DNA from 2 places in the Vibrio sp. SCSIO 43136 genome. Region 1 is predicted to be linked to the other one. Evidence: predicted binding sites of a transcription regulator. Region 1 holds the regulator's gene; the other holds the start of a gene.
The links. Region 1 encodes MetJ, which represses methionine synthesis genes. Its sites were predicted from a motif close to TTAGACNTNTANANGTCTAA; they were not measured.
Positions count from the first base shown of each region.

Region 2: metK (methionine adenosyltransferase) is a predicted target of MetJ. The motif match lies at 5,711-5,730, and genes of this name have one in related genera.

Region 1 covers NZ_CP071848.1:223,721-239,850, reverse strand. The annotation lists gene argB (acetylglutamate kinase) at 1-339, opposite strand, end outside; gene argC (N-acetyl-gamma-glutamyl-phosphate reductase) at 339-1,343, opposite strand; gene argE (acetylornithine deacetylase) at 1,483-2,619, shown strand; gene ppc (phosphoenolpyruvate carboxylase) at 2,885-5,515, shown strand; gene J4N39_RS01135 (PadR family transcriptional regulator) at 5,896-6,435, shown strand; gene metF (methylenetetrahydrofolate reductase) at 6,495-7,388, opposite strand; gene J4N39_RS01125 (bifunctional aspartate kinase/homoserine dehydrogenase II) at 7,549-9,960, opposite strand; gene J4N39_RS01120 (O-succinylhomoserine (thiol)-lyase) at 9,953-11,125, opposite strand; gene metJ (met regulon transcriptional regulator MetJ) at 11,391-11,711, shown strand; gene J4N39_RS01110 (malic enzyme-like NAD(P)-binding protein) at 11,778-13,037, opposite strand; gene rpmE (50S ribosomal protein L31) at 13,262-13,480, opposite strand; gene priA (primosomal protein N') at 13,730-15,934, shown strand.
Region 2 covers NZ_CP071848.1:375,347-391,476, reverse strand. The annotation lists gene fbaA (class II fructose-bisphosphate aldolase) at 1-751, opposite strand, end outside; gene J4N39_RS02000 (phosphoglycerate kinase) at 888-2,048, opposite strand; gene epd (erythrose-4-phosphate dehydrogenase) at 2,202-3,230, opposite strand; gene tkt (transketolase) at 3,477-5,471, opposite strand; gene metK (methionine adenosyltransferase) at 5,843-6,994, shown strand; gene J4N39_RS01980 (DUF2189 domain-containing protein) at 7,202-7,999, shown strand; gene J4N39_RS01975 (SprT family zinc-dependent metalloprotease) at 8,078-8,575, shown strand; gene J4N39_RS01970 (endonuclease) at 8,654-9,364, shown strand; gene rsmE (16S rRNA (uracil(1498)-N(3))-methyltransferase) at 9,506-10,237, shown strand; gene gshB (glutathione synthase) at 10,250-11,197, shown strand; gene J4N39_RS01955 (YqgE/AlgH family protein) at 11,222-11,785, shown strand; gene ruvX (Holliday junction resolvase RuvX) at 12,003-12,428, shown strand; gene J4N39_RS01945 (PilT/PilU family type 4a pilus ATPase) at 12,525-13,634, opposite strand; gene J4N39_RS01940 (type IV pilus twitching motility protein PilT) at 13,645-14,691, opposite strand; gene J4N39_RS01935 (YggS family pyridoxal phosphate-dependent enzyme) at 14,716-15,420, shown strand; gene proC (pyrroline-5-carboxylate reductase) at 15,445-16,130, shown strand, end outside.

The sequences.
Region 1 (16,130 bases):
TCCACCATCAGCAAGGCTTAAACCCACTGACTGGATATTGGCTTTGATCGCCGCACCTTGCAGCAGCTTGTTGGCCGTGCCCGCCAATGCGCCAGCAATCACGCTAATTTGGTCGTAAGGCGTTACACGCAGGCCATTTTTCTTTACGGTTTTTAGATTTAGGTCAGCCATCAGCTGATCCACTAGGTAACCACCACCATGCACCACCACTATTGGGCGCTGTGCAGTCGCTTGGTAGCTTTGAACTGCACCAAATAGCTTGCCAAGTGTCTCTTCACACTCAAGCGCTGCACCACCAAGTTTGATCACTAAAGGAGTTTTACTCATATCCCGCTCCATTAAACCAAAGACGTCATTGGCGCATAGCCATAACGAATGTTGAGACACTGCATTGCTTGGCTCGCCGCACCTTTTAATAGGTTATCGATCGCTGAAACCAAGATCAGATGCTGGCCTTGCACTTTCCATCCCAAATCAACAAATGGCGTGTTTGCCACGTTTTGAATCGATGGCATTTCACCACCAAGAACTCTCACCAATGGTTTGTCTTGGTAAGCTTGCTCGATAGCCTCTGTCACTTGTTGCTGCGTGACACCTGCGTTTAACTGACAAGTAATCGTCGCTAAGATGCCGCGTTTAAAGTTGCCAAGGTGTGGCGTGAAAATAACGTCACAATCTAAATGAGTGCTGATTTCTGGTTGATGACGATGGCCGAAGACGCCATAAGGTTGCAGGCTGACTTCACAAAAGCTGTTGGTCATGCTCGCTTTACGACCCGCACCCGAAACACCACTGGTTGCGTTGATGACTGGCATCATCTCATTGTTTAAAAGGCCCACTTCAATCACAGGTTTAAGCGCAATCTGAGACGCCGTTGGATAACAGCCTGGTACTGCCACTAAATCGGCCGTAGCGATTTGGCTTTCATTCCATTCAGCAAGCCCATAGACCGCCTTTGCTAACCAATCTGAATGCTGGTGTTCAAAGCCGTAGTAATCTGGGTAGAAGTTATCTGCGCTGACACGGAAGGCACCAGACAAATCAAACACTTTACAACCCTTGGCTAAAAACTGTGGTGCAAGGTCATGACTCACTTCATGAGCCGTTGCCAAAAACACCACGTCCGCTTGCTGGGCGACCTCAGTAACATCCGTCAAAGGCTGCACTGCATCGTCAACCAGACCTTTTAATGAACCATGCAGCGCACTCAAAGGTTTATGTGCATCAAGGCTATTGGCGGACACGTATAAACCTGCTAGCGTGAGGTTTGGGTGTTTGACGACCATCAGTGCTAATTCAGCACCGGTATAGCCACTTGCTCCTACAATTACGGTTTTCAACATCTCAACACATCCAGTATGGACTCAAAGTGACTAGAAATACTTTTCAATTGCGTCAATTTGAGTTTTTATTCATTTAAATTGATTTAATATGTGTTTTATCCTCTTATGGATGCGCTGTCAACAGTAGAAGTAATAAAGCATGCAAATACCATCATTTAAACAGACCTATTCAGAGCTCATTTCGACCCCTTCCATCAGCTCTACAGACCCAAGTTGGGATCAGGGAAACCAACAAGTGATCGCCAAGCTTGCTACTTGGTTTGAAGATCTTGGCTTTAAAACTCAAACAGTTAGAGTTGAAGAGAATAAACATAACCTAATTGCACAGATGGGTGAAGGCGAAGGTGGATTATTACTTTCAGGCCATAGTGATACCGTACCTTTCGACCAAGGGCGCTGGAATTATGACCCGCACGCACTCACCGAAGCGAATAACCGTTTCTACGGATTAGGTACGGCGGACATGAAAGGCTTTTTTGCATTTATATTAGAAGCGGTAAAAAGCCAAGATTGGTCAAAGCAGGTCAAACCCCTCTATGTATTAGCGACATGTGACGAAGAAACCACCATGCTTGGTGCTCGTCATTTCGCCCAACATGCCGCCTTTACTCCCGATCAGTGCATCATCGGTGAGCCTACCAGTTTGGTCCCTGTAAAAGGACACAAAGGCCATATCGCTAATGCTATCAGGATAACTGGCAAATCAGGCCATTCATCAAACCCTGCATTAGGGGTCAACGCTATCGAGATCATGCACGAGGTACTCTTTGCTATGATGCAACTGCGTGACACATTGATTAAGACCTACCACCATCCGGGGTTTGAAATCCCATCACCCACCATGAACCTTGGTCACATCCATGGCGGGGACAGCGCAAATCGTATCTGTGGCTGCTGTGAGCTCCATTATGACGTTAGGCCTCTGCCGGGCATGAGTTTGGATGGTTTGGACAATCTTCTCAAAGAAGCACTAAAAGAAGTGACTGCCCGCTGGCCCAAACGAATAGAGATAACTGCCCTTCACGAACCGATACCTGGATACGAGTGTCAGCATGACCATTCGTTTATCACGCAAATGGAGAATTTATCTGGCCTCGATGCTCAAACAGTAAACTACTGCACGGAAGCGCCTTTCTTACAGCAACTATGCCCGACCTTGGTCTTGGGGCCGGGTTCAATCGATCAAGCCCACCAACCCGATGAGTTTTTAGCGTTTGAGTTTATCGACCCCACAGTCAATGTGCTTAAGCGAGCCATTCGCCACTACTGTTTCTAGTCTCGGGAAAGTTAACCTCGACAGTTCAACACACCCTTCAGGCAGGCTTACGCACCAAACTTGTGCGTAAGCCTGCCCAAGAAATAAGCAATGTAATTAATTTTCATACCATTGAAATACAGGCAATATTTCAAGTTGTTGTTAGGCAATGAAATGTGATTTCCCGATTTTAGGCACGACTTTATTTGACTCAGGGCAATTTTTTTCGCTAGATTGGGGTCTTGGGAAAAAACATTGGATGTAATTTTATTACAAGGCGGGAAGAATGAACGAGAAATATGCCGCGCTGAAGGGCAATGTACGTATGCTAGGCCAACTGCTTGGTAACACGATTCAAGAAGCTCACGGCGACGCTATTCTAGAGAAAGTCGAAACGATTCGTCAGCTGTCAAAATCAGCGCGCGGTGGTAATCAGGAAGACGGAACACGCCTGATCAAAGAACTTGAAAGCCTAAGTGATGATGAGCTGATCCCAGTCGCTCGCGCATTTAGCCAATTCCTCAACTTGACCAATATTGCTGAGCAATACCACACCATTTCGCGTCACTGTGAAGAACACGTATGTGAACCTGACGCTATCAACACTCTGTTTGGCAAATTGGCACAAAACGATATTTCTAAACTGGATACAGCTCAGGCAGTTCGCGACCTTAATATCGAACTCGTTCTGACGGCCCACCCGACGGAAATTACCCGTCGTACAATGATCAACAAACTGGTCAAAATCAACAAATGCCTATCAAAGCTAGAGCTTTCTGACCTTTCTTACAAAGAGCGAGTAAAAACTGAGCGCCGCCTTGAGCAGCTTGTGACTCAGATGTGGCACTCGGACGACATCCGTCAGCAGCGCCCGACACCACTGGATGAAGCTAAATGGGGCTTTGCGGTGGTAGAAAACTCACTTTGGGAAGCGGTTCCTGATTTCCTACGCGAGCTCGACGAGCGTTTGGAGAATCACTTAGGTGAAGGCCTACCTATCGATGCTCGCCCTGTACACTTCTCATCTTGGATGGGCGGTGACCGCGATGGCAACCCGTTTGTAACCCACAACATTACTCGTGAAGTGCTGCGCCTTTCTCGCTGGAAAGCGGCTGACCTTTACTTAACCGATATTCAAGAGCTGGTCAGCGAACTGTCGATGACCAAGTGCAACGACACTGTGCGCGAATTGGCCGGTGACGAGCACGAACCGTACCGTGCGATCTTAAAAGGTCTGCGCACACTACTCACAGACACTGTCGAAGTCCTAGACGCTAAAATCCACGATACTGATGTCCCGAACAAGCAGACGCTTAAATCGGTTGATCAGCTATGGACACCGCTTTACGCCTGTTACCAATCGCTGCACGAGTGTGGCATGGGCTCAATTGCCGATGGTTCGCTACTAGATACTCTTCGTCGCATCAAAGCATTTGGCGTACACTTAGTACGTCTCGACATTCGTCAAGAAAGCACTCGTCACTCAGACGTTCTTTCTGAACTGACCCGATACCTAGGCATCGGTGATTACGATCAGTGGAGTGAGCAAGATAAAGTTTCCTTCCTAGTGAACGAGTTAAGCTCTAAGCGTCCACTATTACCTCGTGATTGGCAGCCATCAGAAGCCGTTCAAGAAGTCATTGATACCTGTAAAGTTGTCGCTTCACAGCCACGTGAAGCGTTCGGCGCATACGTTATTTCAATGGCACGTACCGCATCCGACGTTCTTGCTGTTCACCTGCTGCTTCAAGAAGCAGGTTGCCCTTACCGCATGGATGTTTGCCCGCTGTTCGAGACCCTAGACGATTTGAACAACGCAGAAGATGTGATTCGCCAACTACTATCGATTGACCTTTACCGTGGCTTTATCCAAAACCACCAAATGGTCATGATCGGTTACTCGGACTCAGCCAAAGATGCGGGTGTGATGGCGGCAGGTTGGGCGCAATACGACGCCATGGATAAGCTTGTCAAAGTGTCTAAAGAGACCGACATCGAGCTAACCCTATTCCACGGCCGCGGTGGTACTATCGGTCGCGGTGGTGCTCCAGCCCACGCTGCACTGCTTTCTCAACCACCACAAAGCTTGAAAGGCGGCCTACGTGTAACAGAGCAAGGCGAGATGATCCGCTTTAAGCTCGGCCTACCTGACGTGGCAGTTAACAGCTTCAACATGTACGCTAGCGCCATTTTGGAAGCAAACCTGTTGCCACCACCAGAGCCAAAACAAGAGTGGCGAGAGCTGATGGATGTACTATCAGAAGTTTCTTGCGAAGCGTACCGTAATGTCGTTCGTGGTGAAAAAGACTTCGTCCCTTACTTCCGTAGCGCAACACCTGAGCTAGAACTCGGCAAATTGCCACTAGGTTCGCGACCGGCTAAGCGTAACCCGAACGGTGGTGTGGAAAGCTTGCGTGCAATCCCATGGATCTTCTCTTGGAGCCAAAACCGTCTGGTACTTCCTGCGTGGCTTGGAGCGGGCGAAGCGATTCAATTCTCGATCGACAAAGGTCACCAAGCGATGCTTGAAGAGATGTGCCGTGAGTGGCCGTTCTTCTCAACACGTCTTGGCATGCTAGAAATGGTTTACACCAAGTGCGATCCAGGCATCTCACGCCACTACGATCAGAAGCTAACCGCTGAAGAATTGTGGCCACTAGGTGACAAGCTGCGCAGTCAACTTGAGAAAGACATTCAAGCGGTACTTAACGTTGAAAACAACGAAAACCTGATGCAAAGCGACCCTTGGGGCTTGGAGTCTATCCGCTTACGTAACACCTATGTCTACCCACTTAACCTACTGCAAGCAGAGCTACTGCAACGTACTCGCCAGAGTGAAGCACCAAGCCCTGCTCTCGATGAAGCCCTAATGGTAACCATCGGCGGTATAGCAGCTGGTATGCGAAACACTGGTTAACGCAAGATATTCATCTAGTGATGAGACAAAAAGCCGCTTATAGCGGCTTTTTATTTGGATAAAGGTTCTTAATGAGAATTTTATCAGTTTTTTAGGAAATTTTGTCCCTCTATTCTACTTTATGCTTATTATTATTGATATGCTTGACGCCCGCTGTACACATCTATAACTACAACAATCCACAGCTCAACAGGGCTTAACGGGGCATAAATAAGAGACGGCTAAACAGACCGCTCGCCCTCCTCTAGGTGACATAGGCTTAATTGGTGACAGGGCCCGCATGAAGCGGGAGCATCAAATACACTGACTAAACGTGACAAAGAAGCACATTAGGTATTGATGCATTTTTTTGAGTTAATATTGACCATTGGATTAAAGACATGTCATTACCACACGTAATCCTTACTGTACTTAGTACTCGTGATGCCACCGGCTACGATATCACTAAGGAATTTTCATACAGCATCGGATATTTCTGGAAAGCGAGCCATCAGCAAGTTTACCGTGAACTGAACAAGATGGCGCAGAATCAACTTGTCACTTGTGTGCTTGAGCCACAAGAAGGCAAACCGGACCGCAAAGTCTATTCAATTACTGATGCTGGCCGTAAAGCGCTTGGGGAATGGTTTGAACAACCAACAGCGCACCCAACGGTACGCGACGAGTTTTCTGCCAAATTGATGGCGTGCGCGGTAGAAGGTAGCGCAGCATTTATTGAGCAACTAAAAGGTTTGATTGAAGAGTCAAATCAGCTCATCAGCCACTATCAAGAAATTGAGAACGTCTACTACGGACCAAACAATACCCTTGATACCCAAGCACGCTTAGAGCGCCTGACACTTCGTCGCAACCTACTGCTTAGACAAGCGTGGGTAGAGTGGGCACAAGAGGTGCTTACAGAACTAGAAGCGATGGTTTGAGCCATTGAAAATAAATAAGGGAAGCCACTGGCTTCCCTTATTTATTAGATAACAATCGATTAGACGTTGTTCGGACGCACACCCAGCGTATGGCACAAAGCGTAAGTCATTTCTGCGCGGTTTAGGGTGTAGAAATGGAAATCTTTTACCCCTTCACGACTAAGGATACGTACCATGTCGATCGCTTGGCTTGAACCCACGATTTGACGTGTCAGTGGATCATCGTCCAAGCCTTCAAACTGCTTGCTCATCCAGCCCGGCACTTTCACGTTGTTCATCGCCGCAAAACGAGAAGCTTGCTTGAAGTTCGATACTGGCAAAATACCCGGTACAATCTCCACATCAATGCCGGCCGCAACACAGCGGTCACGAAAACGTAGGTAGCTTTCTACGTCAAAAAAGAACTGAGTGATGGCTCGGTTTGCACCAGCATCCACTTTGCGCTTTAAGTTCAACAGATCCGACTGGGCGCTTTTCGCTTCTGGATGAACTTCTGGAAAAGCGGCCACAGAGATATCAAAGTCATGGCGAGATTTTAGTAGTTCAACCAGATCCGATGCGTACATGTCTGGAGCACCTCCGCCCGGCGGAATGTCACCACGCAGAGCAACAATACTCTCAATACCGTTAGCCCAATAATCTTCTGCGATATCCACCAGCTCCTCACGAGATGCATCGATACAAGTTAGGTGTGGCGCTGCAACCAAGCCAGTTTGGCTTTTGATCTCTTTGATGATTGAGTGGGTGCGATCACGTTCCCCTGAGTTTGCCCCATAAGTTACCGAGACAAATTTAGGTTTCAGGGTTTTAAGACGGTGCACCGAATTCCAAAGGGTCTCTTCCATCTTTTCAGAACTTGGCGGGAAGAATTCAAAGGAAACATTGATATCGTCTGATAACTCAGCGATGTTTTGATTTAATGCGTCTAGATGACTTGCGTGTGTGTAGCCCATTACAGCTTCTCCCTGCTGACGCGGTGCAGCGTCGTGTTTCATATTCCGTTATGACGTTTAGACGTCTATATGTCCATAATGTGACTTGAATCAGGAATTAAGTCAACACTCCCATCATGAAAATTATTCATAATGAGAGTGAAGACATTTCAACACCGATTTATAGCAGCCCAGCCAATCGGTTAAGATCGGATTGCAGTGCCCCTGCGGTCACTTCGCGACCCGCACCTGGACCTCGAATCACCAACGGGTTATCTTTGTACCACTTACTTTCAAGGGCAAAGATATTGTCACATGGCAACAGGTTGGCTAGTGCGTGCTCTTTGCTTAGCGCTTCTACGCCGACAGTCGCTTTACCGTCACGCTCTAAGCGGGCGACGTAACGCAGCACCTTCTCTTCACGCTGAGCTTTCTCCAATCGTTCGGCAAGCTCATCACTGAGCTCTTGCGCCTTATCAAGAAAGTCATCAAGCGATACCTGTTGCAAGCTTTCTGGTACCAACGACTCAACCTTGACCTGCTCAGGCTCGATATCAAAACCCGACTCACGAGCCAAAATCACCAGCTTGCGCATCACGTCAGAGCCATCTAAGTCGGCACGCGGATCAGGCTCGGTTAAGCCTTGTTGCCAAGCAAGATCAACCAGATCACTGAACGGCACACTGCCATCGTACTGCTGGAACAGCCACGACAAGGTGCCAGAGAAAATCCCAGACAACGCGATAATCTCATCACCACTTTCACGTAGGTCACGTACCGAGTGGTTGATCGGAAGCCCTGCACCTACAGTGGCGTTGTACAACCAATGACGACCAGTCTTAGCGAACGCATCGAGCACTTGGTGGTAGAATGCAGTAGAAGCTGAGCCCGCCACTTTGTTCGCCGAGATAAGATGCAAACCGTGTTCAGCAATTTCAGGGTACTGCTCGGCCAACTTTTGACTTGCTGTGACATCCAGCACGATCACTTCATCATACTTGGTCTGATGAGCAAGTTGTTCAAGCCAATCGCGCCCGTTGTGTTCGGTCGCTTCATCGTCGTAACGACTGTTGACTTCGGCAGCATCAATACCGTTAAAATCCATCCAGCAGGTTTGGCTATCTACTACAGCAACTAAATCAAAGCTCATGCCATGACGTTTAGCCAGCTCACTCTTCTGCTCTGCATAGAGGTCAAGCCACGCAGAGCCGATATTACCTTTACCACATAGAGCAATCGCCACACGCTTTTGCGCTTGGAACAATTGATCATGCACGCCTCGCAATAGAGGTTCGGTATCCACTTTGCGCAAAATTGCTACCAAGCTCAGGCCAGATTCGGCTTCACTGATGAACTTCACTGGCGCATTTTTCAATTGCTGATAGAAGCCATAACAGTGATTTGGGTTGGCAGTCACCCCAGCTCCCACGGCAGCAATCAATGAGAAGCCTTCACGTAAACGCAGCTCACCTTCAACACTCAAGTCTTGTAAATAACTCAGGGCTTCGCCAGAAACTTCGGCGGTATAGGCTAACAGCAGCTTGGTTTTATCTTGCTGCACCTCGTGAGCCAAAGGCTGCAATTGTGCACGCGTTAGGGCATTAAGCACCTCTTTGTGCTGACGTTCAAAATCGTGGCCATGAGCAAATGCGACCTCTAACAACAGCACTTCATCTAATGAAGTAACAATTTTTGCACCGCGACCAGAGGCCAACACACGCTCAATGCGGGTGGAGCCACATTCAGGCTGATAGCTACAACGAAGATGTAAATCCATGGCACTCTGTGCCACTGGCTGCAATGTACGGCTATGCAGGACAGGTGCAGCTAAGCGCGCAAGTTCGCTCGCTTCATCCAATCGCAGTAACGGCAACAAGCAAGCATCTTCTACTTTACGCGGGTCGGAACTAAACACCCCCGCCACATCACTCCAAATCGTCACTCGGCTCGACTCAGATAGCGCACCAATCACAGTCGCAGAGTAATCCGAACCATTACGGCCAAGCAGCACGGTTTCACCGGCTTGGTTGCGAGCCATAAAACCTGTAATGACTAAACGGCAATGAGAATGCTGTGCTAACACCGACTTCATAAGCGGCCAAGAGCGTGCTCGGTCCACTTCTGGTTGCGCACCTAAATCCGCACGGAGAAAATCGCGAGAGTCTAACCAAACTGACTCCATCTCACTTTGGCTAAGTAGTGCTGCTAGCAAACGAGCAGACCATACTTCACCATGACCAAGTGCTGCCGATTTTTGGGTGGCACTCAGCGGTGCACCCAACTCACCTAATGCAGCAAACTCTTGATTTAGCTGTTCAAGCAGTGGAGTGGCATAAGCTTCATCGAGCAGATCTTCCACCAGCGAGGTTTGAAACTGACGCAAGTTTTGTAAGTGCTCGTGAGCCACTCGACCATCTTTGTCCAGCGCCCCCAGCCAAGCGAGTAGCTGGTTGGTGGTGCTGCCAGCGGCAGAAACCACGACGATATCGTCAACTTGCGAGTATTCTTTTAAGATCCCAACCACACGTTTATAACAGTCTGGGTCGGCTAAACTGCTGCCACCAAATTTGTGCAGCTGTCGTGAATTAGTCATTGCCAAACTCCTTGGCTTTTGCAAAGGCTTGCTCAAGATCAGCGATTAGGTCTTCTTCATCTTCAAGACCCACTGAAAGGCGCAGCAACTTAGTCGTAATGCCCGCTTCCAGCTGTGCTTCATCGCTCATCGCTCGGTGAGTCATTGAGCTTGGGTGACAAATCAAACTTTCAACGCCACCTAGAGACTCCGCTAAAGAGAATAACTGCAATTCACTGACAAAGTGCTCCAACTTCTCTTGGCTGCCTGCAAATTCAAAGCTCAGCATCGAGCCAAAACCTTTCTGCTGCTTCTTAGCAATGTCATGCCCAGGGTGCTCAGGCAGACTTGGATGATAAAGTGTACCCACCAAGGATTGAGATTGAAGGTAAGTCAGGATTTTGGCAGAGCTTTCTTCATGCTGCCTCATACGAGCGCTCAAAGTGCGTAGGCCGCGCAAAGTCATGTAACTATCAAACGGAGTGCCCGTTGCCCCCAGACAGTTGCCCCACCAAGCCATTTCTTCAACGTGTTTTTCGTCTTTACAGATCAATACACCACCAATCACATCTGAGTGACCGTTGATAAACTTGGTGGTGGAATGAATAACAAAATCAGCGCCGAGAGTGAGCGGCTTTTGGTAAACCGGAGTAAGGAAAGTATTATCCACCGCTACCAGTGCGCCCACTTGACGAGCTTTTTCACACACTTGAGCGATGTCTACCACGCGCACCAATGGGTTGGATGGTGTTTCTAGCAACACCAGTTTCGGTTTTTTGCTAAGCGCAGCATCTAAGGCTTCACTGTCCGACTGATCGACAAACTCAACTTTAAAATCCCCTTTAAGGGCTCGAGTATTAAACAGGCGATAGGTACCGCCATAACAGTCGTGCGGTGCAATAATTAAGTCATCAGGGCCAAGTAAACTGGTCACCCACAGGTTAATCGCCGCTGTACCCGTGTTGGTTATCACCGCACCCGCACCTGATTCTAGCTCAGCAAGGGCCGTTTCTAATTGGTTGCGATTTGGGTTTCCTGAACGGGTGTAATCGAACTTTGGCACTTCTCCAAAAGAAGGGAAGCCATAGTTGGTCGATAGGTAAATAGGTGGAACAACGGCGTGATACTGACTATCTTCTTCAATACCTGTACGTACAGCAATGGTAGCTGGCTTGCGATCACTCATGGGGCTGGTCTTCCTTTCCAAATAGCATGCTATCTGTTATACCACTATTGGTATCAGACAACATTCGGTGTCTTACTTTTCGCTTTTGTTAGCGCTACACAATACTCTACCGATCACAGTTTAGGACGTCAACACTTCTAGACGTCTATATGTCTTTGCTTATGGCGGTAAAAGTCGCTAAAATCTATCCTTATTCAGATATTGAGGGGCTGCATAGATTCACTCAATATCCCACTGATGACAAAAGCATAATTAAAGGTGCGCAATGGCAGACTGGAACGGCGAATATATTAGCCCTTACGCCGAGCATGGTAAAAAGAGCGAACAAGTAAAGAAAATCACTGTATCTATTCCACTTAAAGTGTTGAAGGTATTAACCGATGAGCGCACTCGTCGTCAGATAAACAATCTGCGTCACGCAACTAACAGTGAACTTCTATGTGAAGCTTTCTTACATGCCTACACAGGCCAGCCACTGCCAACCGATGAAGACTTGCGTAAAGACCGCCCAGATGAGATCCCTGCTGAAGCCAAAGCGCTGATGACAGAAATGGGTATCGAATTTGAAGCGTTTGACGAAGAGTAAGACGTCAGTAGAACCAATAAAAAACGGGGTGCTCAATGAGCACCCCGTTTTTTATTCCAGCGGATTTTACGCCATGTAATTTTCTGGCATGTCGATGCGCGCCACACCTGAGTCAATGGCCGCTTGAGCAACCGCTTTAGCCACTCGAGGGAGCAGACGTGGGTCCATCGGTTTTGGAATGATGTAACCCGAACCAAACTCAAGGCTATCCACGCCCGCAGCCGTTAGTACTTCCGCAGGCACTGGCTCTTTAGCCAGCTGGCGAATCGCTTCAACGGCGGCAAGCTTCATCTCATCGTTGATTTCGCTAGCGCGAACATCCAGTGCGCCACGGAAGATAAATGGGAAACAGATAACGTTATTCACCTGATTCGGGTAATCCGAACGGCCTGTACCCATGATCAAATCGCTACGCACTTCATGCGCTAACTCAGGTTTGATTTCTGGATCTGGGTTTGAACACGCAAATACCACTGGCTTATCTGCCATCAAGGTCAGTGCTTCTGGCGCAAGCAGATTTGGACCTGATACCCCTAAGAACAGATCAGCCCCTTCAATCACATCTTCTAGTGTGCGCTTGTCGGTGTTGTTGGCAAACAGCTTCTTATATTCGTTCAAGTCATCACGACGAGTGTGGATCACGCCTTTGCGATCCAGCATGTAGATTTTCTCACGCTGAGCGCCACATTTAATCAACAGCTCCATACATGCTACCGCCGCTGCGCCCGCACCCAAACAAACAATGGTTGCTTCTTCTAGCTTCTTGCCTTGCAGCTCAATCGCATTAAGCATGCCCGCAGCCGTTACGATCGCCGTACCATGCTGATCATCATGGAACACAGGCACGTCACAGCGCTCGATAAGACGCTGCTCAATTTCAAAACAGTCCGGTGCTTTAATATCTTCTAGGTTAATTCCACCAAAGGTATCTGCAATGTTAGCCACCGTATCAACAAACTCATCAATGGTGCGATGCTTCACTTCAATATCAATGGAGTCTAGGCCAGCAAAGCGCTTAAACAGCAGCGACTTACCTTCCATTACTGGCTTTGACGCCAACGGACCAAGGTTACCCAAACCAAGAATCGCAGTACCGTTAGAGATCACTGCCACCATGTTGCCTTTAGCGGTGTATTTGTAGACGTTATCAGCATTTTGAGCGATTTCACGTACGGGCTCAGCCACACCTGGGCTGTATGCGAGCGCAAGATCTTCTACCGTGTCGGCAGGTTTGGTGAGTGCCACACCGATCTTACCTGCGGTAGGGAATGCATGGTAATCAAGCGCTTGTTGGCGAAAGTCATTTTGCTGATTGTCGTCTGACATGGTGGGGAGATTCCTAAAGCTGAAGTTACAAAAAAGTTAACAGGCTCGCTATTTTATTTAAGTTCGCTTTGAATGCCTATTAAGAAGTCAATAACCATAACATTGAGTTGTGATTGATAAAACATTCTGATTGGTAAAGTTTGGGCTAGATTCAAACTATGTGCAGGAATTTTAGGTATAAAAAAAGGACGCCGTAGCGTCCTTTTTCTCGAATTCGGTCAGAATTACTTCTTGCTTGATAGAGCACCGAAACGCTTGTTGAAGCGATCAACACGGCCGCCTGTATCAACGATACGTTGCTTACCAGTGTAGAATGGGTGACACTTGTCACATACATCTAGGTGGATGCTTTCTTTAGCAAGAGTTGAGTTGAACTCAAAAGTGTTGCCGCAAGAACAAGTTGCTTTTACAGCTTTGTATTCTGGGTGGATACCAGTTTTCATAGGGATAACCTCAATTAGGCCGTGTCGCTATCCGATTCTAAGCCGGACACCACACGTAGTTTACAAAAGACGTAGATGTTACGTCGATTAAGGCCGCGTATATTAAAGAATCGTTGGCGTAGGATCAACCAGTTTCGCTAAATTTTCGGCTTTTTTTTAAGCAATTGTCTTAGACAATTGGTGCCGGTTTCGATTCCTTCATTTTCATTGCTACAATAGCGCCACTTTCGATTCTATCTAACGGCTGTTATGTCTTTGACCATCGCTCAAGTTGCCCTACCCGTTCCTTTGGATAAACGCTTTGATTACCTGGTGAGTCAAGGGCAACACCCTGTGGTTGGTGGCCGTGTGAGTGTGCCATTCGGGCCAAAGACTCTAGTGGGTATAGTGACTGGGTTTAGCCATAAGTCTGAATTTGCGATTGAGAAACTCAAACCACTCAAAACCGTCATTGATGACAAACCGTTATGGCCATCGGACCTCTACGATTTACTCAACTGGTGCAGCCAATTCTATCAATACCCGCTGGGCGATACGCTTGCCAATGCGATGCCAACCTTATTGCGCAAAGGCAAACCCGCTGAACTTGCGCCGCAAGTTCAATGGCAAATGACCGAGGCTGGCAAGAATAAACTCATGCAAGGCTTTGCCAGTAATGCAGTAAAGCAGGCTCGCGCCATGCACTTACTGCAAAGTGGCCCAGTTAGCCGTGAGTTATTGAACGAAAATGACGTCACAAGCAGTGTGCTAAAACGCATCAAAGAAAATGGTTGGGCACAAGAGTTAGTGCAAATGCCCATCGCCAAACCTTGGCCTACAAATATTGAAGCGAACGTCGACAAACCCAAGCTCAATCAAGAACAATGTGTCGCCATTGCTGCCGTCAACAGCCAGCCTGGCTACGGCTGCTTTTTGCTGCAAGGCGTCACTGGGTCGGGAAAAACCGAAGTCTACCTCAACATGATAAAGCCTGTGCTCGAGCGTGGAGAGCAGGCTTTAGTTTTGGTGCCTGAAATTGGCCTAACTCCACAGACCATCAACCGCTTTCGCCAACGCTTTGACGTGCCCATTGAAGTGGTTCATTCAGGGCTCAATGACACCGAACGACTCAATGCTTGGCTTGCTGCGAAAGACAAACACGCAGGCATAGTCATTGGTACCCGCTCAGCACTGCTGACCCCGTTTACCAAGCTAGGCATTATCATCGTCGATGAAGAGCACGATAGCTCTTATAAACAACAAGACAGTCTTCGCTATCACGCTCGAGATGTGGCCATCATGCGAGCCCATAAAGAAGGTATCCCCGTCGTCTTAGGTTCTGCTACCCCAGCACTAGAAACCTTGTACAATGCCCGTAGTGGTAAATATCACCACTTGCGCTTAACGGCGAGAGCGGGCAATGCACGCCCGACAACCAATAAAGTGGTCGACATCAAGGGCCAATACTTAGAAAGTGGATTGTCAGCTGCGTTAATCGCCGAAATGCGCCGCCACTTGAATGCGGGCAACCAAGTGATGCTGTTTCTCAACCGCCGAGGCTACTCTCCTGCACTGATGTGCCATGACTGTGGCTGGACGGCAGAGTGCCAACGCTGCGATGCGTATTACACCTATCATAACAACACCCGAGACATGCGCTGCCACCACTGTGGCTCACAACGCCCTGTCGTTCATAGCTGCAAGCAGTGTGGCTCGCATCAATTGGTATCGGTCGGTGTGGGTACCGAGCAATTAGAGGGCTACCTAGCCCAGCTGTTTCCTGAGTTTAAGACCATCCGCATCGATCGTGATAGCACCCGCCGCAAAGGCAGCTTGGAGAGTGCGCTCAGTGCAATTCGTAACAATGAATACCAAATTTTAATCGGTACCCAAATGCTCGCCAAAGGTCACCACTTTCCAGACGTCACTCTCGTTGGCCTGCTGGACGTTGATGGATCACTATATAGCAGCGATTTTCGAGCATCAGAGCGGCTTGCCCAACTGTTCACCCAAGTTGCGGGTCGAGCGGGTCGAGCGAGTAAACCGGGAGAAGTGATCTTGCAATCACACCACCCTGAGCACAGTTTGCTGCAAGCACTATTGCACAAAGACTACGACCATTTTGCTGACGCCGCATTAATGGAGCGCCGCGCCGCCCAGCTACCGCCGTTCAGTTTCGTCACCCTATTTCGTGCAGAGGCGAACAACAACGCCATTGTAGAGCGCTTTATGCAGCAACTCAGGCAAACACTCGAAGCCCATCCACTATTTGACCACTATTGCCTAGTGCTGGGCCCAATGCCGGCACCTCTTGCTCGACGAGCAGGAAAGTTTCGTTGGCAACTCTTGCTGCAAGTGCCGAGTCGCCCACAAATGCAAAAAATCCTCTATAGCGCCAAAACTGTCATCGACCTGCTGCCCGATGCCAAAAAAGTACGCTGGACTCTGGATATCGAACCTCAGGACATGAGCTAAACCGCTTAGATTTGCCAAACGATTGCGTTTGATGTGAGAATGGTCACGTTTCAGATGTAATTTTTGTTAATCTCGCCGTAAATCCCATCGCTTTTTGAACATAAAATAGCCAAGATATACAAGCTTTTAATTTAAAGTTACTAACAAAAGTCACAATAACTATTATAACTTTGCCAAAGTTTACAGGCAGGGATCT
Region 2 (16,130 bases), 150 kb from region 1:
TCTCTGCACAGTGTGCTTGAGAATCACGTAGGATAGTTGGAGTAAGAACAACGTTACCTGGCTTGTATACACCGTGTACGTTACCGAAAGATGCAGCGATAGTGAAACGAGGGCTAACTGCGTTTAGGATCTCGTAAGCGTAAGCTACGTCTTCAGGAGAAGTGTATAGCTCAGACTGGTCCATATCAGTGTTGTCTACGCCGTCTTCTTCACCACCAGTACAACCTAGTTCGATTTCTAGAGTCATACCCATCTTAGCCATACGCTCTAGGTATTTAGCTGAGATTTCGATGTTTTCTTCTAGAGACTCTTCAGAAAGGTCGATCATGTGAGAAGAGAATAGAGGCTTACCAGTTTCAGCGAAGAATTTTTCGCCAGCGTCTAGTAGACCGTCGATCCAAGGAAGTAGTTTCTTAGCTGCGTGGTCAGTGTGAAGAATTACTGGCACACCGTAAGCTTCAGCTACAGCGTGTACGTATTTCGCACCTGCAACTGCGCCCATGATTTGCGCTTCTTGACCTTCTAGCTTCAGACCTTTACCAGCGAAGAAAGCAGCACCACCGTTAGAGAACTGAACTACTACTGGAGCTTTAACTTTAGAAGCTGCTTCCAGTACAGCGTTTACAGAGTCAGTGTTTACAACGTTAACCGCTGGAAGAGCAAATTTGTTTTCTTTTGCTACTTCAAATACTTTCTGTACGTCGTCACCAGAGATAACACCTGGTTTTACGAAATCGAAGATCTTAGACATGGAATTCGTCCTATTTTCTGTCGTATTAATTAAAAATTGCAATCGTTTGCTCACATCGCAGGGCGCATTCTATCAGCATTCTGCGTGCTTCAGCAAACAAGAAAGCGGGAAACCATTTCCCGCTTTTCTAGATAGATTATTTTGCGCGCTCTTCAAGCATCGCAACTGCTGGTAGAACTTTACCTTCAACAAACTCAAGGAAAGCACCGCCACCTGTTGAGATGTAAGATACGTCAGCCTTGATACCGAACTTATCGATAGCTGCTAGCGTGTCACCACCACCAGCTACAGAGAAACCTGCAGACTCAGCGATTGCTTTAGAGATGCCTGCTGTACCTGCTTCAAAGTTCTTGAACTCAAATACGCCTACAGGACCGTTCCATAGGATAGTTTTAGCGTTGCCGATGATTTCAGCAAGAGCCGCTGTTGAATCAGGGCCTAGGTCGAAGATCATGTCGTCGTCTTGAACTTCTGTTACTGGCTTGATTTCAGCTTCTGCGTTCTCATCAAATGCTTTAGCACAAGCTACGTCAGTTGCTACTGGGATAGAACACTCTTTCATTAGCTTCTGAGCTGTTTCAACTAGGTCAGCTTCGTATAGAGACTTACCTACATTGTGGCCATCAGCTGCGATGAATGTGTTTGCGATGCCGCCACCAACAACAAGTTGGTCAGCAACTTTAGATAGAGATTCTAGAACTGTTAGCTTAGTAGAAACTTTAGAACCACCTACGATAGCAACAAGTGGACGCTCTGGGTTGTCCATTGCTTTACCTAGTGCTTCAAGCTCAGCCGCTAGAAGAGGACCTGCACACGCAACTGGTGCGTTCATGCCAACGCCGTGAGTTGATGCTTGTGCACGGTGAGCCGTACCGAATGCATCCATTACAAAGATGTCACATAGCGCTGCGTACTTTTTAGATAGCTCTTCTTCGTTCTTTTTCTCGCCTTTGTTGAAGCGAACGTTTTCAAGAACAACAAGCTCACCAGCGTTTAGCTCTAGACCGTCTAGGTAATCTTTTGCTAGCTTAACTTCGCAATCTAGTGCGTCGTTTAGGTAGTTAACAACAGGTGCTAGAGAGAACTCTTCTGCGTATTCACCTTCCGTAGGACGACCTAGGTGAGAAGTTACCATTACTTTAGCACCAGCTTCTAGGCAGTGCTTGATAGTAGGTAGTGAAGCTAGGATACGTGCATCAGACGTCACTTTGCCGTCTTTTACTGGTACGTTTAGGTCCGCACGGATAAATACACGTTTGCCTGCTAGGTCCAGGTCAATCATCTTGATTACAGACATTCTTTGTCCTCTCAAATGTTAAAATATAAAGTTTGCAAAGGCCTGGCGTCGTGCCAAACCTGATAATTCTTACAACTGTTGTTTTAACTTGGGGTGCTTCTAATTTATTTCAAGTTAGAAAATAAATATTCCCAAGTCCATTTTTCGCTCTTACTAAGCAAGTGAGTGCATTACCAACGCTGTATCCAGCATGCGGTTGGCAAAGCCCCATTCGTTGTCACACCACACCAACATTTTAACCAAGCGCCCGTTACTTACTCGGGTCTGATTACCGTCAACAATTGCACTATGTTGATCATGGTTAAAATCGATGGAAACAAGCGGTGCCTCAGTATAATCAACAATGTTATGTAATGTACACCTAGAAGCCTCAATTATGGTTTGATTTACGTCATTAACTTTCACATTGGTAGCTAAAGTTACACTTAAATCCATTGCTGTCACATTAACTGTAGGCACGCGCACCGAAATTGCCTCGAATTTGTCAGAAAATTTCGGGAAAATGCGTCCGATTCCTAAATGCAGTTTGGTATCGACTGGGATGATTGATTGACTTGCGGCGCGGGTACGGCGGAGATCGTTATGATAGGCATCGATCACCTGTTGATCGTTCATCGAAGAGTGGATCGTAGTGATCGTACCCGACTCGATAGTAAAGGCATCATCTAGGGTTTTAATAATAGGTACGATACAGTTGGTCGTGCACGAGCCATTCGAAACCACCTTATGCTCAGCTTTAAGCGTATCGTGGTTTACGCCATAGATAATGGTGTTATCTAAATCCGCTGCACCAGGGTGTGAGAAGAGAACCTTCTTAGCGCCAGCCTCTAAGTGTTTTTGACCATCCGCCTGACTTCCAAACACACCAGTACAGTCTAAAACGATGTCTACTTCTAGATCTGCCCAAGGCAACATTTCAATATCAGCGAGGTGCAAAATACGAAGAGAATCTTGTTCGCCATTGGGGTGATGGATATAAAGGTGTTCTTGATCATGGCTGACCTTTTTAAAGAATCGCCCATGGGAAGAGTCATATTGAAGCAGGTGAGCCATTGCCTCAGGCTTTGCCAGCTCATTCACTGCAACCACTTCAATTTCTTGGCTTCTGCCACTCTCGTAGATAGCACGCAATACATTGCGCCCGATGCGTCCAAATCCATTAATCGCAATTTTTAGGGTCATACTAGACTAGTTTTTTGGGAAATAGTTGGAGTTGATAGTACAGAAGTTAATGAGGAAGGGGTAGAGGAAAACGGCTTACGGCTTACGGCTTACGGCTTACGGCTTACGGCTTACGGCTTACGGCTTACGGCAACATGTGATAACAACGAGCCACCTTAAGCAAGTAAATTCCGATTGCCGTTTACCGAACATAAAAAAAGGCCGGGTGCAAACACCCAGCCTTTCAATTCAGTCAACAACTAACAATTAAGCTAGCAGTTCCTTAGCTGTGTTTACTACGTTTTCAGTAGTGAAACCGAACATCTTGAATAGTTCACCAGCTGGTGCAGACTCACCGAACGTTGTCATACCGATGATCTTGCCACCGAAGCCTACGTACTTGTACCAGTAATCAGCAATACCTGCTTCTACTGCTACACGTGCCGTTACGTCAGATGGAAGAACCATTTCACGGTACTCAGCGTCTTGCTTGTCGAATGCATCAGTCGAAGGCATAGATACAACACGTACCTTACGGCCTTCAGCAGTTAGCTCAGCGGCTGCGTTCATTGCTAGTTCTACTTCAGAACCCGTTGCGATGAAGATTAGCTCAGGCTTGCCTTCGCAATCTTTAAGGATGTAAGCACCTTTAGCGATGTTAGCAACCTGCTCTGCATCACGATCTTGCTGTGCAAGGTTTTGACGAGAGAAGATTAGAGACGTAGGACCATCTTTACGCTCGATAGCAAGTTTCCAAGCTACTGCAGACTCAACCTGGTCACATGGACGCCATGTGCTCATGTTTGGCGTTACGCGCAGAGATGCGATCTGCTCAACAGGCTGGTGCGTTGGACCATCTTCACCCAGACCGATTGAGTCGTGAGTGTAAACCTGGATGTTCTGAACTTTCATCAGAGCAGCCATACGCATTGCGTTACGAGCGTATTCCATGAACATTAGGAAAGTTGCGCCGTATGGTACGAAACCACCGTGCAGAGCAATACCGTTCATGATTGCTGTCATACCGAACTCACGTACACCGTAGTGGATGTAGTTGCCCGCAAAGTCAGCCGCTTCTAGCGACTTAGAACCAGACCACATGGTTAGGTTAGAAGGCGCAAGGTCAGCAGAGCCGCCCATGAATTCAGGAAGCATTTGACCAAACGCTTCTAGTGCGTTTTGAGATGCTTTACGTGATGCGATGTTGGCAGGGTTTGCTTGAAGATCAGCAATGATTTGAGTTGCTTTCTCTTCCCACTCTGCCGGTAGGTCACCGTTTAGACGACGCTTAAGCTCAGCCGCTTCTGCTGGGAATGCTGCTGCGTACGCTTCGAACTTCTCGTTCCAAGCAGCTTCTTTCGCTGCGCCTGCTTCTTTTGCATCCCACTCGCCGTAGATGTCAGCAGGGATTTCAAACGCACCGTGTTTCCAACCTAGCGCTTCTTTCGTTGCTGCGATTTCTTCAGCGCCTAGTGGAGCACCGTGACAGTCGTGTGTGCCCGCTTTGTTTGGAGAACCAAAACCGATAACCGTCTTAGTACAGATAAGCGTAGGACGTGGGTCAGCTTTAGCTGCCTCGATTGCTGCATTGATAGCGTCAGAGTCGTGACCGTCTACTGCTGGGATTACGTGCCAGCCGTAAGATTCGAAACGCTTAGGCGTATCGTCAGAGAACCAACCTTCAACTTCACCGTCGATTGAGATGCCGTTGTCATCCCAAAATGCGATCAGTTTGCCTAGGCCAAGTGTACCAGCAAGAGAACAAGCCTCGTGCGAGATACCTTCCATTAGACAGCCGTCGCCCATGAATACGTAAGTGAAGTGGTCAACGATGTCGTGACCTGGCTTGTTGAACTGTGCTGCAAGAGCTTTCTCAGCTAGCGCCATACCAACACCGTTAGTGATGCCTTGGCCTAGAGGACCAGTTGTCGTTTCTACGCCTGGTGCGTAGCCGTACTCTGGGTGACCTGGAGTTTTCGAGTGAAGCTGACGGAAGTTCTTCAGATCATCGATCGATAGCTCATAACCAGTCAGGTGTAGCAGAGAGTAAATCAGCATTGAGCCGTGGCCGTTTGAAAGAATGAAACGGTCGCGGTCTGCCCACTCTGGGTTTTGTGGGTTATGGTTTAGGTGTGAACGCCAAAGTACTTCGGCGATATCAGCCATACCCATTGGTGCACCTGGGTGACCAGAGTTTGCTTGTTGAACACCATCCATGCTCAAAGCGCGGATAGCATTTGCTAGATCTTTACGAGAAGACATGTCTGCTCCTGAATGCATAAGCGAATATAAGAAATTTTTAGGGGGCCGAGATTTCGGCGGGCGTATTCTCTCAAAGCGCCCTCTTTACTGCAAACGTTTATCTGAAGATTTTGGCTACATATACGGCACTTTTTTCACAAAACGCTCACTAATATTCATTTAGGTTTTAATTGCATTGCAAACGATTGCCAAAAGACCTGACAAAAAATGCGCTTGTAATTCGATCAGTTATCACTAGAATAGACGTCTAGATGTAGATACACCTACAAAATTTAACCAGTTTTTACTTTGTTTGCCCCCTTCTCCCTCTTCTATAGTGAAGTAGGTTGAGAAACCATTTGGCGAACATTTCACCCAGTTTGGAGCTACCTATGGCTAAGCACCTATTTACTTCAGAGTCCGTATCTGAAGGTCATCCGGATAAAATTGCTGATCAGATCTCTGATGCAGTACTTGATGCAATTCTTGAGCAAGACCCTAAAGCACGTGTTGCTTGTGAGACCTACGTTAAGACCGGTATGGTAATGGTAGGTGGTGAAGTGACGACTTCTGCATGGGTAGATATCGAAGAAATCACTCGTCAAACGGTTCGTGAGATCGGTTACGTACACTCAGATATGGGTTTTGATGCTGACTCTTGTGCAGTACTAAACACTATCGGTAAGCAGTCTCCAGACATCAACCAAGGTGTTGATAAAGCTGACCCTAAAGAGCAAGGCGCTGGCGACCAAGGTATCATGTTCGGTTACGCAACTAACGAAACTGAAATCCTAATGCCTGCGGCAATCACTTACTCTCACCGTCTTGTACAAAAGCAAGCGGAAGTACGTAAGAGCGGCAAGCTAGACTTCCTACGTCCAGATGCAAAATCTCAGGTAACTTTCCAGTACGACCAAGGTAAAATCGTTGGTATCGATGCGGTAGTTCTTTCAACTCAGCACTGTGATTCAGTATCAACTCCTGACCTACGTGAAGCGGTAATGGAAGAGATCATCAAGCCAGTACTACCTTCTGAGTGGATCAACAAAGAGACTAACTTCTTCATCAACCCAACCGGTCGTTTTGTTATCGGTGGCCCAATGGGTGACTGTGGTCTGACTGGTCGTAAGATCATCGTTGATACCTACGGCGGCGCAGCTCGTCACGGTGGCGGTGCATTCTCTGGTAAAGATCCATCAAAAGTAGACCGCTCTGCAGCTTACGCAGCACGTTACGTAGCGAAGAACATCGTAGCAGCTGGCATGGCTGACCGTTGTGAAATCCAACTGTCTTACGCTATCGGTGTTGCTGATCCAACATCTATCATGGTTGAGACGTTTGGTACTGAGAAAGTATCTCACGACATCATCATCGAAGCGGTTCGTCAGCACTTCGACCTACGCCCATACGGCCTGCAAGAGATGCTGAACCTGCTTCAGCCAATCTACAAGCAGACCGCAGCATACGGTCACTTCGGTCGTGAAGAGTTCCCTTGGGAAGCGACTGACAAGGCAGCAATCCTACGCGATTTCGCCGGCCTATAATTCGAATAATTTCGACTTTAAAACCCTCGTCCTTGACGAGGGTTTTTGCTATATAAGCCTTTGATATTTATCACCAGGCCATATTTAGCAACAAATTAACCCACGAAAAATTTGTAAATCCCACTTGATGCATTAATAGTTAATAAAGTGTTAACAGTGCAGTTTTCTGTTCCGCTAACCTTATTAAATTCCTATCAAGGAGGATTTATGCCTCGAACAATAGACCACTCAGGGATGTCTCATGACGAGAGTAAAGCCGTTCCTGATCACGAATATGCGCGCACAATTCCATGCAACCAAGTGAGCGTTTCGGCGCCATTCCATTGGTTGTCTCTCGGCTTACACGACTTCATCCGTATGCCCTTTATTAGCCTATTTTACGGTGCTTGTTTTATGGTTGCAGCCATAGGCATCGTACTCTTGGTTCAATGGCAAGGAACCCACCTAGTCGTTATGCCAAGCTTAGTGGTATACATGCTTATTGGCCCATTCCTCGCCCTTGGGCTTTATGATGCGGCGTGGGAACGTGAAAAAGGCCATGACGCCAGCTTGTTCCACTCAATGAAAGCCATCACCCGCAACTCCACCTCTCAGTGGGCGTTTGCTGTGCTACTTGCGGTAGCGATGATTTTCTGGATGAGGATCGCAGCGCTATTACATGCTCTCTACCCTTCAGTGCAAGGGGCTCCACTGTCTGAGTACGCTCCATTTTTGGCAACAGGTACAGTCATTGGTGCGGTGTTAGCGGCGGCGGTGTTTAGTATTTCTGCCTACTCTATCCCGCTCATGATGGAGCGAAGAGTTGATATGATGACTGCGGTATTTACCAGCTTTAACGCCGTTAAATCCAACATCCCCGCAATGATCGTTTGGGCGTTCATCATCGGTAGCGGCATCTTAATTGGCTTTGCGACTTATGGCATTGGAATGCTATTTACTATGCCAATTCTTGGCTACGCCACTTGGCACGCTTACCACGATACGATCAAAAAGAAACACCACTAGCCCCATTTGCTAGACGTGGCATAATAAAACACCCCAAGAGTCTACCTTGGGGTGTTTTTTTTGAGCGGAGAAAGCTTTTTGCCACCTATAGACCTAGAACTCTCCTATACCTGTCAAAAGGTGATAGCTCGCTGTATCGAACAAGCGAACCACTACTTCAAGCAAGAGTTTCCTCAGCCAGAACTTAGCTTTAAACTGCGAGGTAAATCTGCTGGTAAGGCGTATCTCAACCTATGGCAGATCCGTATCAACCCCACCCTGCTCAAGGAAAATCAACAGGCCTTTCTTAATGAGGTGATCCCACACGAGATAGCTCACCTCATCGTCTATAAGCTATTTGGCAGAGTTAGGCCACACGGGAAAGAGTGGCAGGCAGTGATGCAGGAAGTGTTTCACTTGGCGCCTAAAACAACCCACGACTTCGACGTCACTTCAGTGCAAGGCAAAACCTATGTTTATCAATGCCATTGTCAAAGCCACCAACTCACCATTCGTCGCCATAATAAAGTGCTTCGCCAGCAAGCAAGTTACCTTTGCAGCCAATGTAAACAGCCTTTGATTTGGCAAGGGAGCTAGTACCCGTTCTTATCGACGTTTGGCAGCATTAACTAAAATCGCTACACTCTAGTTTTTGATAGAAACATCATAAAGCTAATGCGAATCTCAACCATAGTCGCTTTATCAGCCGCACTACTGACTACCACTTCATTTGCGACGGGTGTTCCCAGCTCCTTTAGCAAAGCCAAAAAGCACGCTCGAAATATCTATGATGATCATCCGGTCAGTTTCTATTGTGGATGCGATATTCGCTGGCAAGGCAAACGTGGCGAGCCTGACCTACGCGGTTGCGGCTATCAAGTAAGAAAGCAGCAAAAGCGCGCCAGCCGCATAGAGTGGGAGCATGTGATGCCCGCTTGGCAATTTGGCCATCAGCGCCAATGCTGGCAAAACGGTGGACGTAAAAATTGCACCAAAAATGACACGCAGTTTAAAAAAATGGAAGCAGACCTTCACAACCTCACTCCAGCGATCGGTGAAGTGAATGGAGACCGCTCTAATTATCGATTTAGCCAGTGGAATGGGCTCGACGGGGTCAGCTATGGCCAGTGTGAAATGCAGGTCAATTTCAAAGGGCGAAAAGCCATGCCACCAGAAAGAGCGCGCGGCTCTGTGGCAAGAACCTATTTATATATGGCGCAGCAATATCAGCTAAAACTGAGCAAAAGTGAGCATAACTTAATGACCGCTTGGGACAAGCAGTACCCTGTCGATGATTGGGAGTGTGAGCGAGAACGTCGCATTTTTACCATTCAAGGCATTCGTAACCCATTTGTCTACAAGCAATGCGCCCAACAAGTAAACTAGGTCTGCCTAGAGCGTGTTAAGCAAGCTAACTGATCATATACTTAGCATAATTTAATGGACGCAGATAAATCTGACCACAGACCTTGTTTTTCGCCAAATCGCATCAACTTATATTGAATCTACACATTATTGGAAGCCCCTATGAGAGTGCCACGTATTTATCACCCAGAGACCATTTCAACACTGGGTAACCTAGAGCTAAGTGAAGATGCCTCTGGCCATATTGGCCGAGTGCTTCGAATGCAGCCTGGTCAGGATGTACTGCTGTTTGATGGCACCAACCATGAGTTTCCAGCCACCATTACTGAAGTGACCAAAAAGCGTGTTAGCGTGGAAATCACTGAAAAAGTGGAATCTTCTATCGAATCACCACTAAACATCCACCTAGGTCAGGTGGTCTCTCGTGGTGACAAAATGGAATTTACGATTCAAAAATCGGTTGAGCTCGGGGTAAACACCATCACGCCACTGATTTCTGAGCGTTGTGGAGTCAAACTGGACGCCAAACGCTTTGAAAAGAAGTTAGCCCAGTGGCAAAAAATTGCGATCAGCGCTTGCGAGCAGTGTGGTCGCAACACGGTGCCGGAAATCCGTCCAATAATGCAACTAGAGCAGTGGTGTGCGGAACCAAGTGACGCCGTGAAACTTAACCTACACCCACGAGCAAAATACTCAATTAATACTCTGCCAGAGCCGATGAACAAGGTACGCCTGTTAATCGGTCCTGAAGGCGGTCTTTCGAGTGAAGAGATCGCAATGACTGAAGAATATCAGTTTGAAGAAACACTACTCGGCCCACGTGTTCTGCGCACTGAAACCGCAGCACTGACCGCGATTACCGCCTTACAAGTACGTTTTGGCGACTTAGGATAAACGGAGAATAAAATGATCAAAATCGGTATCGTGATGGACCCGATCTCAGCCATCAATATCAAAAAAGATTCAAGCTTTGCAATGATGCTAGAAGCACAACGTCGTGGCTGGGAAATTCACTACATGGAAATGCAAGACCTTCACCTTAATCAAGGTGTGGCGTTTGCCGATACTAAGGTAGTTACTGTCGAGCAGAACCCTGAAAAATGGTATGAGTTCCACTCCGAACAGGCGATAAAGCTCTCTGAACTCGATGCGGTTTTGATGCGCAAAGACCCTCCATTTGATACTGAGTACATCTACGCAACTTACATCCTAGAGCGTGCTGAAGTGGAAGGCTGCTTAATCGTCAACAAGCCACAGAGCCTACGTGACTGTAACGAAAAGCTGTTTACCGCTTGGTTCCCAGAGCTTACCCCAACCACGATTGTGACTCGCAAAGCAGAAACCATTAAAGCGTTTCGTGAGCAACACGGTGACGTGATCCTTAAGCCACTAGATGGCATGGGTGGTGCTTCTATTTTCCGTGTCAAAGCAGGTGACCCTAACGTATCTGTTATCATCGAAACCTTAACCAACCATGGCCAAAACTACGCTATGGCACAAACCTTTGTACCGGATATCAGCAACGGTGATAAGCGTATTTTGGTCGTTGACGGTGAGCCAATGCCTTACTGTCTGGCACGCATTCCAGCCAAAGGAGAAACTCGTGGCAACCTAGCTGCGGGCGGCAGCGGTGAAGTTCGCCCACTGAGCGAGACAGATCGTCAGATAGCTGAAGCGGTAGCGCCTACACTTAAAGAGAAAGGGTTAATTTTTGTTGGGCTTGATGTCATTGGTGACAAGCTGACAGAAATCAATGTTACCAGTCCAACCTGTATCCGAGAGATCGAAGCTGCGCACGACATCTCTATCACAGGCAAACTGATGGATGCCATTGAGCGTCGAGTTAACGCTTAAAACCGCGAACCTACGAGGGATCTTATGAATCTAGCTAATCACTTCCTAGTTGCGATGCCAGGCATGCAAGATCCCTTGTTTCGCCAATCCGTCGTTTACGTCTGTGAACATAACGAAGAAGGGGCAATGGGTATTGTGATTAATGCCCCAATCGAAGTTTCCGTCGCTGGTATGCTCAAACAAATCGACGTCGAACCGAGTGCCCCAATGCTCAACAGTGACAACCTTGAACAACCTGTGCTCAATGGCGGCCCAGTATCGGAAGATAGAGGCTTTGTTTTACATCGACCTCGAGATACTTATGAGTCGAGCGTTCAGATGACACCTGCGATCAGCATGACAACGTCAAAAGACATCTTGAAAGTCTTAGGGACAGAAGCTGAGCCGATGAGTTACATCGTCGCCTTAGGATATTCCGGATGGGATGCGGGGCAACTTGAGAGCGAGCTGGCTGAAAATTCTTGGCTCACCGTCGAAGCAGACCCAAATGTGATTTTCGACACCCCTATCGATGAAAGGTGGCGGGCGGCAATCAAAATGCTCGGTATTGATGCGAGTCAGCTTTCAACGGAAGTTGGGCATGGGTAAGGTTCGGCTAGAAGTATTAGGATCATTGGTGGCTAAATACTAGTAACAAACCCACCTCAAGCACAAAACAGTCCTCCTCCTTTTCAAGGGGGAGCTAGAGGGGGTTAAAATACCTAGGTGAAAGTTCATCGGTAACCTAAACCTCGCATTTTAACCCCTCCCAGCCTCCCCTTGAAAAGGGGAGGAGCTTTATAAAGCTCCAAACTAGGAAAACAACATGACCTCAAGAACCATCATGGCTTTCGACTACGGCACCAAAAGCATCGGCAGTGCTATCGGACAAGAGATCACTGGCACCGCATCGCCATTAAAAGCCTTCAAAGCTCAGGATGGCATCCCAAACTGGGATCATATCGAAGCTCAACTGAAAGAGTGGCAGCCAGATTTAGTCGTTGTAGGTTTGCCAACCGATCTACACGGCAAGGAGCTAGAGACTATCACTCCACGAGCGAAGAAATTCGCGAACCGCTTACACGGTCGCTTTGGCGTACAAGTTGAACTGCACGACGAACGCTTATCCACTGCAGAAGCTCGTTCCGAGTTGTTTGAAATGGGTGGCTACAAAGCCCTTAGCAAAGGCAATGTAGACTGCCAATCGGCTGTGGTGATTTTGGAAAGTTGGTTTGAAGCACAATATGGGTAATCGGGAAACGGGAAACGGGAAACGGGAAACGGACACCCTACCCCGTTTACCGAATCACCTTTACCGAAAAAAGCTGCGACTAGCAGCTTTTTTATATCAATCCATATCAATCTGAACCCCATCAAGCAATCCAGAACTACTGCTTGTTCCCGACTGTTTCGACTTCAGCATCATACGCAGGTCGTTAGCCGAGTCAGCGCTATGCAGGCCATCTTGTTCAGTGATCTTGCCTGCGCTTATCAACTCGTATAACGATTGGTCAAACGTCTGCATCCCAGATTGACTCGATTTAGCCATAGTAGTTTTCAGCTCATGCAGATCACCACGACGAATAAGATCGGCCACCCTTGGTGTATTGAGCAATATCTCAAACACCCCATGACGTCCCTGACCACTCTTATCTCGGATCAATTGCTGGGCAATCACTCCTTTCAAGTTCATCGAAAGATCAAAAAGAAACTGCTCTTTTTGTTCTTTTGGCACTAAATGTAAAATACGCTCGATGGCTTGGTTGGCATTGTTAGCATGCAATGTTGCCATACACAGGTGACCCGTTTCAGCAAAGGTCATTGCGTACTGCATGGTTTCACGAGAGCGGATTTCCCCAATCAAAATTACGTCGGGAGCCTGTCGCAACGAGTTCTTTAGTGCCACTTCATAACTTTCGGTATCTAAACCAACTTCCCTTTGAGTCACGATGCATTTTTTATGCTCGTGTACGAACTCAATCGGATCTTCCACTGTTAGAATGTGTCCGGTTCGAGTGGAATTTCGATGACCTGTCATGGCCGCGAGTGTTGTTGACTTACCGGAGCCCGTCGCACCGACCACCAGCACTAACCCTCGCTTTGCCACCGACAAATCTTGCAGCACACCGGGTAGCTTGAGCTCGTCAAACGTAGGGATCTGAGTTTCGATACGACGAATGACCGCACCAGGCAGCTCTCTTTGAAAGAATGCGCTGACACGATAGCGCCCGCTATCTCGCACAATGGCAAAGTTTGCTTCTTTGTCACGACGAAACTCACCTCGTCTAACATCATCCATCGCACTGTCGAGCAGCGTATGCACTTGGTGTTCATTGAGCACCTCACCTACAGCTTCCAGCTCGCCATGAACCCTAAGCAAACAAGGGGCGCCAACCGTGATATAAATATCCGAGGCTTTTTTGGCCACCATCTGCTGTAGTATCTGATTCAGCTCCATGCTCGACTCCCTAGAATCCACTTGGTGATGGTTGGTCTAGCTCAAGCTTGTTCGCCACCTCTTGTGGGTCAACCAGCCCTTGAGAGATAAGCTGACGCACGTGCTGCTCGGTCGTTTGCATGCCGACTGCTGCGCCTGTTTGAATCACCGAGATCATCTGCGCTACCTTATCTTCTCGCACCAAGTTTCGAATGGCCGGATTAGCAATCATGATTTCATGGCAAGCAACTCGTCCACCACCGATACGTTTGAGCAGCTTTTGCGAAATTACGGCGCGTAAGGATTCAGATAACATTGAGCGCACCATCGACTTCTCATTACCCGGGAAAACATCGATGATCCTGTCGATAGTTTTTGCAGCGCTGCTAGTGTGCAGAGTACCAAACACCAAATGACCCGTTTCTGCCGCAGTTAACGCTAGGCGAATTGTCTCTTGGTCACGTAGCTCACCCACTAAGATGACATCTGGATCCTCACGCAGCGCAGAGCGCAGTGCCGCGTTAAAGCTATGGGTGTCTCGGTGCACTTCACGTTGGTTGATCAAAGATTTGTTAGTTTGGTGTACAAACTCAATTGGGTCTTCAATGGTCAAAATGTGTTTATTGTGATTGCGGTTAACGTGATCCACCATGGCAGCTAATGTCGTTGACTTACCCGATCCCGTTGGACCTGTGACCAGAACTAAACCTTTTTCATAATTGGAGATCTGGGTAAAAATATCAGGGGCTGAGATCTGTTCTAATGTTGGTACTTCGGTAGGAATGGTACGAAACACCGCTGAGCAGCCGCGAGATTGATTAAAGGCATTAACACGAAAACGACCCACATTAGGTAACTCAAATGAGAAGTCGACTTCTAGCTTTTCTTCAAACTCTGCTCGCTGAGCATCATTCATAATATCGAACACTAAACGATGGACATCACCGTGCTCTAAAGGGGGAACACCCAACTTGCGCACATCACCATCGACACGCACCATCGGCGGTACACCTGCAGAAAGATGTAGATCTGAGGCATTATGCTTTACACTAAAATCCAATAACTCTGCGATATCCATTTAAAATCCTTAATTACGTCAACTATGTCTACTATTCAACACAACATTGAACACATCACAGCGCAAATTCGCTCTTATGAACAAAAGTTTGGTCGAGCATCTGGCTCGGCGCAACTTTTAGCCGTAAGTAAAACCAAGCCTATCGAAGCGATTGAAGCCGCTATTGAAGCTGGCCAACGAGCATTTGGCGAAAACTACGTTCAAGAAGGGGTTGATAAAGTTAATCATTTTGCACAACAGAATAACAATCAATCACTTGAATGGCACTTTATTGGTCCAATTCAGTCCAATAAAACTCGACCAATCGCTGAAAACTTTGACTGGGTCCACTCAATTGACCGCAGCAAAATTGCACAGCGCTTAAACGACCAACGTCCAAGCGATCTTCCCCCACTACAAGTTATGATCCAAGTGAACACCAGTGGTGAAGAGAGCAAATCCGGTACCAGTGATGATGAGGTGATGGAACTGGCAGCGCTCATTGATAGCTTGCCGAATCTAACGCTCCGTGGTCTGATGTCGATTCCTGCTAATGTCAGCGATTACACATCCCAGCTCAAGGCGTTTAATCATCTTGCAAGGCTGAAAGACAAACTCGCACAAAACTACCCTCAAGTAGATATGCTTTCTATGGGAATGACGGGCGATATGGAAGCAGCCATTGAAGCAGGAAGTACCATGGTACGTATTGGTACCGCAATATTTGGTGCACGTAACTACAACAACTAATTTATCAGCAGTCAGGAAGACACAATGCAACAGAAAAAGATCACCTTCATCGGTGCGGGCAACATGGCTCGCTCGATCATCGCAGGCCTAACTGCGAGCGGATACCCAGCGAGCCTAATTACCGCTACCGATCCAAATCAAGATGCTCGTCAAGCAATTACCGAGCAATATGGCGTTGCTACCAGTGCCGACAACTACGCAGCAGTTGAGCAAGCAAATGTAGTCTTGTTAGCCGTTAAACCTCAAATTATGGAAAAGGTTTGCCATGATCTAAAAGCTATCGACTACGGTAACAAGCTGATCATTTCTATCGCTGCAGGTATTACCGCTCAGCGCCTAGAGCAAATGCTGGCTAGCGAGCTCAACCTAGTAAGAGTGATGCCAAATACTCCAGCACTGATCGGTAAAGGCATGAGTGGTCTATTTGCCAACGCTCGAGTATCTGAGCAAGACAAGCAGTTCTCAGAGCAGCTCCTCAATGCTGTGGGTAAAACTTGCTGGGTTGACCAAGAGTCAGGCATCAACAACATCATCGCTGCGGCAGGCAGTGCGCCGGCTTACTTCTTCTTGTTTATGGAAGCAATGCAACAAGAAGCCATCGCCCAAGGTTTTGACAAAGAATCTGCTCGCATGTTGGTTGAACAGTCGGCGCTTGGTGCTGCTGAGCTTGTCGTTGCCAATCCAAACCTAGAACTCAGTACGCTTCGAGA